Regions from separate parts of the Planococcus rifietoensis genome, predicted to be linked through region 2. Evidence: riboswitches for the same ligand, from Rfam matches in the RefSeq annotation. Region 2 holds a riboswitch; the other holds the start of a gene.
What was found. Region 2 has a riboswitch for S-adenosylmethionine ahead of AUC31_RS12640 (methionine ABC transporter ATP-binding protein). Riboswitches for the same ligand answer to the same signal wherever they lie in the genome.
Positions count from the first base shown of each region.

Region 1: linked by a shared signal. The riboswitch ahead of AUC31_RS15510 (transporter substrate-binding domain-containing protein) and the one ahead of AUC31_RS12640 (methionine ABC transporter ATP-binding protein) in region 2 are both predicted to bind S-adenosylmethionine.

Region 1 is NZ_CP013659.2:3,118,662-3,126,268, reverse strand. It holds gene AUC31_RS15530 (sugar ABC transporter ATP-binding protein) at 1-128, shown strand, start outside; gene AUC31_RS15525 (ABC transporter permease) at 121-1,095, shown strand; gene AUC31_RS15520 (Gfo/Idh/MocA family protein) at 1,107-2,165, shown strand; gene solA (N-methyl-L-tryptophan oxidase) at 2,428-3,567, opposite strand; SAM riboswitch class I at 3,773-3,878, shown strand; gene AUC31_RS15510 (transporter substrate-binding domain-containing protein) at 4,004-4,816, shown strand; gene AUC31_RS15505 (amino acid ABC transporter permease) at 4,838-5,557, shown strand; gene AUC31_RS15500 (amino acid ABC transporter ATP-binding protein) at 5,557-6,294, shown strand; gene mmuM (homocysteine S-methyltransferase) at 6,337-7,290, shown strand; gene AUC31_RS15490 (alpha/beta hydrolase) at 7,447-7,607, shown strand, end outside.
Region 2 is NZ_CP013659.2:2,558,060-2,565,666, reverse strand. It holds gene AUC31_RS12655 (M20 family metallopeptidase) at 331-1,536, opposite strand; gene AUC31_RS12650 (MetQ/NlpA family ABC transporter substrate-binding protein) at 1,602-2,435, opposite strand; gene AUC31_RS12645 (methionine ABC transporter permease) at 2,521-3,171, opposite strand; gene AUC31_RS12640 (methionine ABC transporter ATP-binding protein) at 3,161-4,192, opposite strand; SAM riboswitch class I at 4,325-4,437, opposite strand; SAM riboswitch class I at 4,625-4,739, shown strand; gene AUC31_RS12635 (O-acetylhomoserine aminocarboxypropyltransferase/cysteine synthase family protein) at 4,842-6,131, shown strand; gene metX (homoserine O-acetyltransferase MetX) at 6,144-7,163, shown strand; gene AUC31_RS12625 (helix-turn-helix domain-containing protein) at 7,221-7,451, opposite strand.

The sequences.
Region 1 (7,607 bases), 560 kb from region 2:
TCTGCCATGTCATCAACGTTATGTACCACGGGGAAATCACGGCCAGGTTTATGGGCGATGAGACAAACGAAGAAGAAATCATGCATTATGCCACAGGCGCGAAAAGGGAGGGAGAGCACATTGGATAATATCAATACAAAGGAATACAGCCCTGAATCTCCAAGCATGAAAAGCAGGCTGTCCTGGCTATGGTCGGAATACAGCGTCATCATTGCGTTCATCATCATTTTTATCGCGGCTTCCGTGATGAATCCGAGGTTTCTCGATATCAATAACCAGTTGAACATTCTCATGCAAGTGTCGATCATCGGCATCATTGCGCTGGGGATGACGGTCGTTATGCTGTCAGGCGGCATTGATTTATCGGTCGGCTCTGTCCTGGCGCTCGCCGGCGTCATTTCCGTCTTGGCATTGAACGCATCCGGCAGCATTTTAATCGGCGTGTTCACGGCCTTATTGGTCGGGGCTTTCGCCGGATTCCTGAATGGGCTAATGGTCGCGAAAGGCAGGATCGCGTCGTTTATCGCCACGCTCGGCATGATGGCCGCAGCCCGTTCGATCGCACTGTATATTGCAGAAGGCGGCAGCGTGTCGGGCGAAGTGAGCGGATTCACCGCGATCGCCAACAACAATGTATGGATTTTTGATTTGCCGGTGCTCATTTTCTTCGCCATGGCGGTGCTGATTTATATCGTCATGCACAAAACACGGTTCGGCAGGTACGTCTATGCGCTCGGGTCGAATGAAAAAGCGGCGATGCTGTCCGCTATCCGTGTGGACCGCATCAAGATCGGCGTCTATACGCTGATCGGGACGCTGGTCGGCGTTGCGGCGGTCATTGAAACGTCACGGTTGAACTCGATTTCATCTTCAAGTTCAGGCGCGCAATATGAACTTGACGCCATTGCGGCCGTTATCATCGGCGGCACGCGCATGACAGGCGGGCGCGGCAAAATCATCGGCACGATTTTCGGTATCTTGATCTTGGGCATCCTCAACAATATGATGAACTTGATGAATGTTTCGCCCCACCTGCAAGGCTTTGTCAAAGGCTTGATCATCATCATTGCCGTCGTGTTCCAAAAAAGAGAATAGGAGGAGATCGCATGGGCATCAAGGTAGGCATCATTGGCTGCGGGGCCATTACGAAAATGCGCCACGCGCCGGAATATACAGCGAATCCATATGTAGATGAAATCGTCTTTTACGACCGCAATCTCCACCGTTCCGAAGCGATGGTCGAGTTGTTCGGCGGCCGGAATGTGGAAAGCGTCGAGGAATTGTTCAACGATCCCGACATCACAGCCATCAGTGATTGTTCGTCGAATGAACACCATCATTTATTCTCGACACAAGCATTATTGAGCGGCAAGCACGTGCTGTGCGAAAAACCGATTTCCTTAACGATTGAACATGCCAAGGAAATTTTGGCGGCACAGAAAAAATCCGGCAAGAAACTGATGGTCGACCACAATCAGCGCTTTACGCGCGCCCATCAAAAAGCACGCGAAATCCTGGGCAGCGGAGAGCTCGGGAAAGTCTTGACCTTCCGCACCGCTTTTGGGCATTCGGGCCCGGAATCCTGGGGCATCAATAAAACCAAGTCGACATGGTTCTTCAAAAAGGAGCGCTCGGGCTTCGGTGTCGGCGGCGACCTCGGCATCCATAAAATCGATTTGCTGCATTACCTGCTCGATGATGAAATCGTTCAAGTGAGCGCCTTTCAGGGAGCTTTACACAAAACGGATGAAAACGGCGAGCCGATTGAAGTGTGCGACAATCTCGTATGCAGCCTGGCGACCGAAAAAGGGCGTCTCGGAAACGCTGCCTTCTCCTGGACCTATTACGGGGAAGAGGACAATAGCACCGTTGTTTATTGCGAGAAAGGAATCATGAAAATCTATCACGATGACGAGTATCAGCTGGAACTCATCATGGAATCCGGCGAGAAAGTGAACTATCAGCTGGAAGCGATCCAAACGAATGACAACCAGACTCCGAGCGGCGTCATTGATGCGTTCGTCGATTCCATCCGCCTGGACCAGGAGCCGATCGTTACGGGAGAAGATGCCTTGAAATCACTGAAAGTCATTTTGGGCATCATGGAAGCAGCCGACACCAAGCAAGTGGTCACCATCGAAAAAGAGTCTCTCCTTTATCAATAAGGAGAGACTCTTTGGTTTGTCGAGAAAAGTTAAGAAGCCGTATTTTCCGAAGCTTATCGCTCGCTTTCCGTGGGCTCGCGCCCAAGCCTCCTCAGCCGCTACGCGTCTTGCGGGGTCTCGGTCGTCTCGCTTTACCACTGGAGTCGAGCAAACGCTTCTCCAAATACTTAGGTAGAACATTGATCTTAAAATGTAGAATAAGTGATTTTCTTTTTATCCATAGTGAATCACTAATTTCTTCAACACTCTTCTTTCATTTCGCTCATAGTTTGAAACGGTTGAGTGAGAAGGGCGCGATATCGAATTCGGTGTGGCCGTCTATTGCCAATTGGCTCAACACTTCGCCCATGACGCTGCCGAATTTAAAGCCGTGGCCGGTAAAACCGCAGGCGAAAATAACGCGCTCGTTGTCCGGATGGTGGTCGATGATGAAGTTATGGTCGTCCGAGACGGTGTATAAACAAGTTTTACCTTGTTTCAATTCTCCGCTCGCTTCCGGCATATAAAGGTCCAGGAATCTTCTTAAGTCGCCCTCATCAAATTCGTATTGCCCGAAGTTCTGGGTTTGTTCGTCCGGGTCGATTGGCTGCCCGCCGTCCGAGCGTCCGACTTTTACGCCAGCGCCGTCGATACTCGGGAAGCCGTAGAACATCATCTCGGGGCCTTCCACAAAAAAACCGGGAAATTGATCGGCATTGTACATCTCCGGTGCTTCAAACCAGCCGACCGCTTTGCGCGTCGGTTGGATCGGCAATTGCAGGTCTGGCAGCAGCTTCTTCGCCCAAGCACCGGCTGTGACGATCACTTTTTCAGCATAGAAAACACCTTGTGCGGTGGAAATTTTCACACGCTTGCCATCCTGTATATTAATGTGCTGGACGGGTGTATTCGGCACGTAATGGATGCCATTTTCAAGCGCCAGTTTCTTATAGGCACGGATGGCATTCTCACTGTATAACACGCCTGCCTGTGCTTCGAAGCAGCCGATGAAATGCTCGGGCACAGTGAAGCCCGGCCATCTGTCCTGGATGGCGCCGCTGCTTAATATTTCGAGCGGCAAGCCGTAGCTATTGGCGGCGGCAATGCTTTCCAATAGAAAAGGCGAGTCTTCCGGGCCGAGCCCGATGACGCCTGTCTTGTCGAACACCTTATAGCCGGTCTGCTTCTCCAAGTCTTCCCATAATTGCTGCGCGCGCAACACTAACCTAACGTAATGCCTACCTTCCCCGTAGGCGTGGCGGATCAACCGGGTATCGCCGTGATGGCTGCCGTTCGCATGGGGCGGGTCGAATGTATCGATCACCAATGTCTTCTTGCCTTGCTGTGCCAAAAAGGCGCCGGCGGCCATGCCCATCGTGCCGGCACCGACGATGGCGACATCAAAAACAGTCTCCTCGCTCATCTTGTGTTCACTCCGCTCTTGTATTGGATGCATGCCGCCCAGTGGAACCCGGCAGCAATGGAATATTAAATTGATGGTATGCAATACGGCAGGCTTTGTCAATTTCCTCCTGAATTTTTATGCGAAATTTCGATTTATTTTCAAAAAGGGTTTGACAGCAGGGGCTATCTCAAATACTATCGTTAATATGTTAAAAAAATTAAATAACTTATCCAGAGAGACTGAGGGACAGGCCCTATGACGTCCAGCAACCATCATATTCATGAGAGGTGCTAATTCCTGCAGGATGTATTCATTCTGAGAGATAAGAAATTGGTCGAAGCCTCTTTCCTATTGAAAGAGGCTTTTTTGCATCCAAAAGGAGGGCAGGCACTCTACACAAGGCGGAAAGTCCAGCCCTATCATAAAAAACTACACACCAAAAGGAGCTTGAATTATGAAAAGAAACGCTTATGTATTCGCAACTGCCTGTTTAGTGGGGCTTGCCGGGGCACTCGCCGGCTGTTCATCGGAAGAGACGGCGAACGCTGACGGAGAGCAAGTGATCCGCGTCGGGACGCAAAACGACTATCCGCCTTTCGCTTTTGCGGATGATGCCAACCAGCTGACGGGCTACGACGTGGACATGATGAAAGCCGTCGATGAACAATTGGACGGCTATACGTTTGAATACGTCGCCGTACCGTGGGACAGCATGTTCCTTGCGCTCGAGTCAAATAAAATTCAGGCCATCGCCGACCAAGTAGCGAAAACGCCGGAACGCCAAGAAAAGTATTTGTTCACCGATGAATCGTATTTCGCAGCGGAAACGGTCATCGCAGTGAAGGAAGGCCGAGAAGACATTCAGACGATTGAAGATTTGGAAGGCAAAGCGGTCGGGGCGTTGGCGGGTGACTCCTATACTTTATTGCTTGAGGAATATAACGAAACTGCCGCCGAGCCGATCGAACTGAAATACAGCGAAAGCGGCAACCCGTCGGAAATTCTGCAGGATGTGCAGAACGGACGCGTCGACGCTTACGTCAATGACCCGATCATGATGAACGCGGTGCTGGAAAAGAATGACCTCGGCGTGGAGATTGTCGGCCAGCCTTTGGTCAATGACGATATGGGCATCGTCTTGAAAGACGAAGAAAAAGGCAAAGAGCTGAAAGCCTTAATCGACCCGATTTTGAAACAGCTGAAAGAAGACGGCACCTTGTCCGAACTGTCCGAGAAATGGACCGGCGGCGACTACATCCCTGAATAAGCTAGCGGAAGGACAGAGACAATGGAAAATTTACTGGACTTGAATTTCTTGATCGAGAGCTTTCCTGCCATTATTTCCAGGCTGCCGGTTACGATCGGCATAGCAGTCGGCTCGCTGCTTTTGAGTCTGGTCATCGGCGTGGCTGCGGCATTGATCAAAATCTACAAAGTGCCCGTGCTCAGCGTCATCACGTCGATCTATATTTCCTTTATCCGGGGGACGCCGTTATTGGTGCAGATTTACCTGGTGTTTTACGGGATTCCGAAAATCATTTATTTTCTTCAGAGCGAATACGGCTGGCTTCAGTCGGCGGACGTCAATAGCATCGCGCCGGAATTCTATGCCTTGATGGCCTTTTCCATCAATTTGGGCGCGTATTTATCCGAGACGATCCGTTCGGCGATCGAATCGGTCGACCGCGGCCAGTTCGAAGCCGCCAAAGCAATCGGCATGACGCCTGTGCAGATGATGCTGAAGATCGTCTTTCCACAGGCCTTGACGGTAGCGATCCCGAACCTCGGCAATATGTTCATCAGCACCATCAAAGACACCTCGCTCGTGTTCATCATCGGCGTCATCGATATCATGGGGCAGGCAAAAATCCTCGGCTCCCGCGGCTTGGCGTTCTTTGAGGTGTATATCGCCGTCTCGATCGTCTATTGGATCTTATGCATTGCCGTCGAGCGATTATTGGTGAAGATCGAGAAGCGTGCACGCAGATATGAAAGAGGGATTGCCTGATGATCAAATTGGAGAAGCTGCATAAATATTACGATCGCCAGCATGTGTTGAAAGGCATCGATTTAACCGTCGAAAAAGGCGAAGTGGTGGCGGTCCTCGGGCCAAGTGGTTCCGGGAAGTCGACGTTGTTGCGCTGCATCAATTTTCTCGAAGATCCGACGAGCGGCATCGTGGAAATCGGCGGAAAGCGGGTGGATGCGGCCACCGCCAAGAAAAAGGAAATCTTCGCGCTCAGGACTGCAACGGGCATGGTGTTCCAGCAATACAACCTGTTCAAGAATCTGACTGTGCTGCAAAATGTCTCCGTCGGTTTGACGAGCGTCAAGCGGATGAAAAAAGACGCTGCTGACAAGAAAGGCATCGAGATGCTCGAGCAGGTCGGCTTGTCGTCTAAACTGAGCCATTACCCTGCGCAATTGTCCGGAGGCCAGCAGCAGCGTGTCGGCATCGCCCGTGCGCTGGCTTTGGACCCGGAAGTGCTGTTATTCGACGAACCGACTTCTTCATTGGACCCTGAACTGGTCGATGAAGTATTGGCCACCATCCGCCGCGTCGCGGACACCGGAAAAACGATGTTCATCGTGACCCATGAATTGAGTTTTGCGCGGGAAATTTCGGACCGCGTCATCTTTATGGAAGACGGCGTCATTATTGAGCAAGGCACGGCTGAGCAAATTTTCACTGAGCCCGCCGTTGAAAGAACGAGACAATTTTTAGGGAAAGCCGTCCAAGGCTGAGGGAATAAAGTGAAACGACTGAGAGCGGAAGGATGGTTTGGAATGAACCCGATTGAACAGATATTGAACGAGTTCCCGGTCCTCATCGTGGACGGGGCTATGGCGACAGAACTTGAAAACTATGGATGCAATTTAAATGATTCTTTATGGTCAGCGAAAATATTGATGGAAAATCCGGAGTTAATCAAGAAAGTGCATGTGGATTATTTCCAGGCTGGGGCGGATTGTGCCATTACGGCCAGTTACCAGGCGACTATTGAAGGCTATCAGGAGAGAGGGCTGACAGAATCACAAGCGATCGCATTGATCACGAAGTCTGTCGAGTTGGCAACACAAGCGCGCGACGAGTTTTGGGGCGCTGCAGCGGATCGCTCGGACAGGCCCAAGCCTTTAGTGGCGGCATCAGTCGGCCCGTACGGCGCATTTTTATCGGACGGGTCTGAATACCGCGGCGGCTATGCGATTGGCGAAGAGCAATTGGCCGCATTTCATAGAGAGCGCATCCGGGTGCTGGTGGAAGCAGGAGCGGATATTTTAGCGTGCGAAACTTTGCCGTGCCTTGCGGAAGCGAAAGCGATCGTGAGCGTGCTGGAAGAATTCCCGCAAGTGTCTGCCTGGTTCACATTCAGTGCGAAAGATGAGTTCCATATCAGCGACGGGGAGCGGATCGCGGATTGTGCAAAATGGCTCGAGCAACAACCGCAAGTGGCGGCAATCGGCATTAATTGCACAGCTCCGCAGTTTATCGAATCCTTGATCCAGGAAGTGAAAAGCGCGTCTTCCAAACCGGTCATCGTTTATCCGAATTCCGGCGCCACTTACGACCCGATAAGCAAAACCTGGAGCGAAGAACCGTCAGCTGGTGCGTTTTCAGCTAATTCGAAAGCCTGGCATAAAGCAGGAGCAGATATCATCGGCGGCTGTTGCAGCACGACTCCCGATGATATTGCAGCGATCGCCTCGTGGGCGCGCCAAGGGAAGGCTTCGGAAGTTTAAGGCAGCTCCTGATGCGGGTGATCGTTCATTTTATAAAACCTAGTTGACAAGTAGGTTTTAAATATAGTCTAATGTGAATAAGCTTTTTTCGCATTACTTCACATTAAAGGCAGCTAGTGGGCCTCCTGATTTTTAAACAGCTGAAGGAGGGATTGCATGAACGAACAATATCCTGTCATCCAAGGGGCGGAAGCCTTCTTTCTGAAAGGCGGCGGCACCGGCATCCTACTGTGCCACGGGTTTCTCGGCACGCCGCAAAGCGTTAGGGAGTTAGGCGAAGCGCTCGGCAAGCAAGGCTATACGGTTTCCTGTCCGCG
Region 2 (7,607 bases):
CATAGAAAAACCAGCGCAGTGGCGCTGGTTTTCAACTTGTCGAGAAAGGTAAGAAGTCGTATTTTCCGAAGCTTATCGCTCGCTTTCCGTGGGCTCGCGCCCAAGCCTCCTCAGCCGCTGTGCGCCTTGCGGGGTCTCGGTCGTCTCGCTTATCTTTGCGAAAGTAATGCGCAGCATTATTGAGCAGAAGGGTTTACGAGCGAACGCTTCTCCAAATACTAAGATAATCCATTGATTTTCTATTGTAGAAAAGTTGATCGCCTTTTTGATTCGTTGTAGATTACAGACTTCTTTCACACTTTTTAAAAAACAGCGCCTGGGCGCTGGTTTTTAATCTTGTTGTTTGGCGGCAAGCGAGCGGATATGGGCTTGTTTGACTTGCGCCAGTAAAGCGTGTTCAGTCAGCAAACGGTAACCGGTTTGGGCCAATGCTTTGGCGCCTTTGACCAAGGCTTCGTCACCAGCTTTGGAGCGGGCGGCTTCCCGGAATTCTTCGGTGTGGGCAATGAGGCTTTCGGGTCCGATTTTGATATAGCCGTGGGCAGTCGGCACTTCATAGCTGATATTTCCGGCATCGGTCGAACCGAGCCCGGAAATGCGCGAATCGGCTACCTTGTCGCCTAGTGTTTCGAGTTCGGCTTTAAGAATTTCATCGAGTTCAGGCGTGACGACAAGATCTTTTACTTCATTCTGGAAACGTTCGATTTCGACACGGGCGCCTGTCGCCAGGGCTGCACCTTCAGCGATGGCACGTACTTTTTTCGCCGTCTCGGCTGTTTTTTTCCAAGAATCGCCGCGGATATAGAAGCGGGCAGAGGCATATTCCGGGATGATATTCGGCGCGTCGCCGCCATGAGTGATGATGCCGTGTACACGTGCATCATCCGGCAATTGCTGGCGAAGGGCATTGATGCCATTAAACAATTGGAGCACGGCATCGAGAGCGTTGATGCCTTTTTCAGGAGACCCGGCAGCATGGGCCGGCTTGCCGTAGAAATGAAAACTTAAGGGATCCACAGCAAGTGATGGGCCTGTAACCGCTGAGTTTCCAGAGGGGTGAAGCATCAATGCAGCATCGATTTTTTCAAGAAGTCCGTGTTTGACGAAACTTCCTTTCGCGCTGCCATTCGGCCCGCCTTCTTCAGCGGGGGTGCCGAGGACGACGACGCGCCCGCCGGTGAATTCCAAGGTTTTACTGAGCGCAATTGCGGCTGCGACACTGGTCGTGCCGATAATATTGTGTCCGCATGCATGGCCGATGCCCGGCAAGGCGTCGTATTCAGCAAGAAACGCGATGGTCGGCCCTGGCTTTTGGCTGTCGCGGACCGCGTAAAAGGCAGTGTGGTGGCCAGCGACACCGTCTTCCACCTGGAATCCGGCTTCTTCAAGCAATCCGGTCAACAGTCCGCTCGCGAACACTTCTTCGTTGCCAATTTCCGGATTTTCATGGATGGCATGGCTGATGCGTAAATACTGTGCACGGTTCTTGTCGATCGATTCCGTAATCGTCTCGCGCGCTTCGCTAATGATGGTCATGTAATCGTCCCCCTCAAATGAAATTTCTTTTTTTAACAGCATGCAATTGCAAATCGTTTGTTTTCTTATTGGTAATCGACTAATTCTTCAACCGAAACAAAAGTCGGGATTTGAGCGCCTTCTGTGTGCTCGATGACAAATTCAGCTGTGTCTTCTTCCTGGTACAATTCAACGATGCGCTGATACGCTTCGTTATCTTCCTGGCCTTTTTGCGCGGCGATCAAGTTGATATAAGGTTTTGCCGTATCGCTTTCACGGGCAATTGGATCTTCTGTCGGATTCAATCCTGCATCCACTGCAATGCCGTTGTTGACGATGGAAGCAGCGACGTCAGCCATAGCGCGCGGCGTATGGGCGGAAGTCATCGGGACAACTTCAATGTTTTTCGGGTTGTCGATGATGTCTTCTTCCGTTCCAGTCAACCCGGCATCGTCGGATAACGTGATGAGCCCGGATTCATCGAGCAAGAGGAGTGCACGGCCCATGTTGGTTGCTTCATTCGGCATCGCGATTTGGGCGCCTTCTGGAAGTTCTTCGATCGATTCGTATTTATCGGAATACAAGCCCATCGGCGCAATGACGGTAGAGCCGATCGGCACGATGTCGACATTATGCTCTTCGACAAACTCATCGAAATACGAGATGGTCTGGAAGGCATTCAAGTCGAGTTCGCCTTCAGCGAGTGCCAAGTTAGGCGCCACATAATCCGAGAACGTGATGATGTCGAGCTCGATGCCTTCTTCAGCGGCTTTGTCGCCGACATAATCCCAAATGGTCGTGTCCGATCCACTGATACCAAGTGTCACTTTCGTGGTTTCGCCGGCTGAGCTATCGTCTCCACATGCGCCGAGAAGCGCGGCAATGCCTGCTGTTGCTAAAAGAGCTGTAATTTTTTTCATGATGAAATCCTCCAATGGGTTTTTAAAGTAGTGGTGCTGGTGAATGAACCACCTTATTGAGTTTGTTTAACGTGAATTAAAGGACTTAGCTCCGGCGTACTCTGCGGGACATGAGGTTGCCGAGTGATTGAACGCCTTGGACAAGGACGACCAGAATGGCAACAGTCAAGAGCATGACCACCGTGTCGAAGCGCTGATATCCGTAAGTGATGGCCAAGTCGCCGAGTCCGCCGCCTCCAATCGCGCCAGCCATTGCGGATGCGCCGATCAAGCCGACGATAGCGATGGTCAATGCGAGGACAAGGGAGCTGAGCGCTTCCGGGATAAGGAAGCGGAAAATGATCTGGCCGGGAGAAGCGCCCATCGCCTGGGCTGCTTCGATGACGCCTTTATCGACTTCGAGCAATGAATTCTCGATGAGTCGGGCGATGTAAGGCCCAGCATAAAATACCAATGGCACGATGGCTGCGGCTGTGCCGATCGATGTGCCGACAATGATGCGCGTTAGTGGAATGATGGCGACCATCAAGATGATGAACGGAACCGAACGGAAGATATTGATGACGATGTTCAATACGTTAAATACGGCTTCATTTTCGAGCAGGTGGCCTTTTCGTGTGACGACCAGCAAGATGCCGAGCGGCAAGCCGATGAAGAGCGAGAAAACGAATGATGCACCCGTCATGTAAAGCGTCTCCCATAAAGCTTCTAGAATTTGCGATTGATCAACCTGCATGTTGCTGCACCTCCTCTACTTGGATGTTATCGTTTCGGATCGAGGCGAGTGCGCGGTCGATTTCTGCATGAGCGCCGTCGAACTCCACAATCAAGTTGCCGTATGGAATGCCTTGAAGTTCTGTAATGTTGCCGAACAAAACATTCAAATCGAGCTGGAATTCGCGTGAAACCCGTGACATGAATGGCTGGCCGACTGAATTCCCGGTAAACTGCACCCGGTAGATTGGGCGTGTCCCGTCGTTGTGGCGGATTTGCTCAAGGAGCGAATCTGGCAATTCATCGTTCATGACAGAACGGACGAAACGTTTCGTCGTCGCGTGCTGGGGATTGGTAAACACTTCAAATACGCTGCCTTGTTCGATGACACGTCCTTCTTCGAGAACGGCCACTTTGTCGCAGATTTCCCGGATGACGCCCATCTCGTGGGTGATGAGCAAGATGGTGATGTTGTATTCCTGGTTGATGCGGCGCAGCAGATCCAGGATGGACTGGGTCGTCTGCGGGTCGAGCGCTGACGTTGCTTCATCGCATAGCAGTATGGACGGGTTGGTGGCGAGTGCTCTTGCAATGCCGATGCGCTGCTTTTGCCCGCCGGATAATTGATCCGGGTATTTTTTCGCTTGGTCGGCAAGCCCGACAAACTCCAATAGTTCCGCCACTTTTCGGTCAATTTCCGCTTTTGGTGTCTTGGCGAGAATCAGCGGCATCGCGATATTATGGTGTACGGTTTTCGAGTTCAGCAAATTGAAATGCTGGAAGATCATGCCGATGTCTTTTCGTGTATCGCGGATTTTGCGTGCGCTTAAAGTGGAAATGTCCTCTCCATGGATGAGCACGCGTCCTGTTGATGGGCGCTCGAGCAAATTCACCGTGCGGATCAACGAGCTTTTCCCTGCGCCGCTAAATCCGATGACGCCGTAAATTTCCCCGGTCTCGACGGTCAAATCAATGCCGTTGAGCGCATGGACTTCTTGCTTGCCGGATACGTAAGTTTTCTTGACTGCTTCAAATTGAATCATGGTGTCCCTCCTGTGGCTGCAAATAACGATTCGAATGAGTGCGAACGAACACTTTCTTGAAATAACAACAAAAAGCCCTCTTTTTTCTTATACGCAAGAAAAAAGAGGGCTCCAAAATATGAAACCATCTCATTCTCATCTTCCAAATGCCGAAGCATTTGCAGGAATTAGCACAGTTTTCGCTGATTTGCGAATCTGCTGCCGAAACGTCATAGGGCCTGTCCCTCGATTTCTCTGGATAAGAAAGTGATGTAAGCTATTCAATTCGTGATTCCTACTCTATTTCGAAATAGCGAAAAAGTCAACAGCTTTGACGTAGTTTTTTTTCGGGAGATAAGCTACTTATAGTAGTTAAAATTTTTAGAAAAATATCCTTGACTTTAACCAGGGCTGTCCTCTATACTTTTCCACAAGCAAAAAAATAACTGAATACTCTTATCACGAGAGGCGGAGGGAATAGGCCCTACGATGCCCGGCAACCAACAGGCTCATGTCTGGAAAGGTGCTAAATCCTACAGCGCGCATTTGCGTCGCTGAAAGATAAGAGGAGGCAAATCCGTATATAACGGCCCTCTTCTTTCTGAAGAGGGTCTTTTTGTGTCCTCCTCATACCGAACAAAACTATTACAAAAAACAGGAGGAATTGACAATGACAAACTTCAAACCAGAAACTCTTCTATTACACGGTGGCCAAGAACCAGATCCAGTGACTGGCGCTCGCGGCGTACCGGTCCATAAAACGACTTCTTATGTATTCAAAGATACCGAGCACGCACAAAACCTATTTGGCTTGAAAGAGACAGGCAATATCTATTCGCGCATCATGAATCCAACAGTTGATGTGTTCGAACAGCGCGTCGCACTTCTTGAAGGCGGGACCGCTGCAGTGGCTTTGTCATCAGGAATGGCAGCCATTGCATTCTCAGTATTGAATGTAGCTGAAGCGGGAGATGAAATCATTGCTGATAGCAACCTATACGGTGGAACTTACAATTTATTCGCCAACACATTGCCGCGCTACGGCATTAACGTAAAATTCGTCGATGCCACCGATCCTGAAAATTTCCGTGCAGCGATTACCGACAAGACGAAAGCCTTGTTCGGTGAAATCATCGGAAATCCAAGCTTGAACGTGTTCGACGTCGAGCGGGTAGCTAATATCGCCCATGAAAACGGGGTTCCGCTGTTGATCGATAATACATTCGCATCGCCTTTCGTCAGCAACCCGATCGAATTCGGTGCAGACGTGGTCATCCATTCCGCTACGAAATGGATCGGCGGGCACGGAACGACAATCGGCGGCGTAGCGGTTGATGCCGGACGGTTCAACTGGGACAATCCGCGCTTCCCGAATTACACGGAGCCGGATGAAACCTACCATGGCATCCGTTTCGGAATTGATGTGCCGGAAGCGGCATTCGCGACGAAATTACGCGTCCAGCTATTGCGCGATTTCGGCCCGTCGCTCAGTGCGGACAGCGCCCATGCACTGCTTCAGGGACTTGAAACCTTGCATCTGCGGATTCCACGCCACGCGACGAATGCGCAAAAGGTCGCTGAATATTTGAAAGACCATCCGCAAGTCGAGTGGGTCAATTACCTTGGCCTCGAAGGACATCCATCCAAAGCACTTGCTGATAAATATTTGAAAGACAGCTATGGTTCGATCGTCAACTTCGGCATCAAAGGCGGACGGGAAGCCGGCCGCAAAGTAATCGATGGCGTTAATTTATGGTCGCACGTGGCGAATGTCGGTGATGCCAAATCATTGATCATCCACCCGGCGTCAACAACTCACCAGCAATTGACAGCAGAAGAACTGAAAAATTCAGGCGTTACGGAAGAATTGATCCGTTTGTCTGTAGGATTGGAAAACCACGAAGATTTAATCGCTGATTTGGAGCAAGCGATCCAAGCGGCAGTACTCGAGAACGCGTAAGGAGGGATTCGGATGACGACAGTATCCATCGGCCAGCTAAAACTTGAATCAGGTCAACTATTGCGCGAAGTGGAATTGGCGTATGAACGCGTCGGAGACAGTTCTGCGCCGGCGATTCTGGTTTGCCATGCGCTGACGGGCGATCAATATGCAGTGGGAACTGCAGATCAACCAGGCTGGTGGGCAGGGCTGATCGGCCCAGGAAAAGCGGTGGATACCGGGCAGTTCCAAGCCATCACGTTCAATGTACTCGGCGGCTGCAACGGTTCGACCGGCCCGCTTTCGATCAACCCGGAAACCGGTGAACCTTACCGAGCGTCATTTCCTGAACTGACCATCCGGGACATGGTGAGAGCGGAACGAAAAGCCCTGGAAGCTTTGGGCATCAACCATTTGGCAGCGGTGATCGGCGGTTCGCTCGGTGGCATGAAAACCTTGGAATGGGCAAAGCTCTATCCAGAGTTTCTGGATACGGCCATTGCACTTGCCGTAACGCCATATTATGGAGATTATGGTGTGGCATTCAATCACATCGGCATCCAGGCAATCGAAAACGATCCCGAGTTCCAATCAGGCAATTATCATCCGGAAACCAGGCTGAAAGGATTCGAAATCGCGCGCATGGCCGGCATGGTGACATACCGGAGCAGTCAATTATTCAATGGCCGCTTCGGCCGTTCGCGCTGCGGGGAAGAATTTGAAGTTCAATCCTATTTGGATTACCAGGGGCGTAAATTGGCAGGACGCTTTGACCCGAATAGTTATCTCATTTTGCTGAAAGCCATGAACACACACGATGTGGAAGAGGCGGAATTAGCCGCAGAGCTGTTATCGATTTCCTATAGCCACGATTTATTGTACCCGGGAGAATTGATGATTCCTTGGGTCGAAAATCAACCGAATGCGAAATGGGAGAAAATCGAAACGGATTTTGGCCACGACGGATTTTTGGTGGAATTTGAGAAATGGGCCCATCATGTACAAGCCCAGTTGCAGAAAACGGTGAATGCCAAAAGCCATGTATTAGCATAAACTTGTTCATCAAAAAAAGATCGAAGCCTAAATGGCTCCGATCTTTTTTGCGTTTCGTCAATCCTCGTCTTTAATATCGATATCATCAGGGATTGGCGTAGCGCGCCACTCTTCCAGCTCCAGTTTGGCAACTTCCAGCTGTTGGAAATGGCTTTCGAATTGGGAGGTGTTGATCAAGTATTGTTCTCCGTCATGGACTGCGCGAATCCGGCCTTCAAGTACGTAGCGGTTGACTTGCTCTTCCGGCATCGACAAAAAAACGGCAGTTTCCGGGACTGTCATATACATGCGATCGCCTCCTCTTTTTCTTTCTATTATAAAGCTATTTGAACCCTATCTCAAACCATCCGTGCCGTGGTATGTTTAGAAGAGTGGACGAATTTTCCATAATCTAGTACAAGCATGGGCGTTTTCCAGCTATGCTTTAAAACATATAAAACTTTA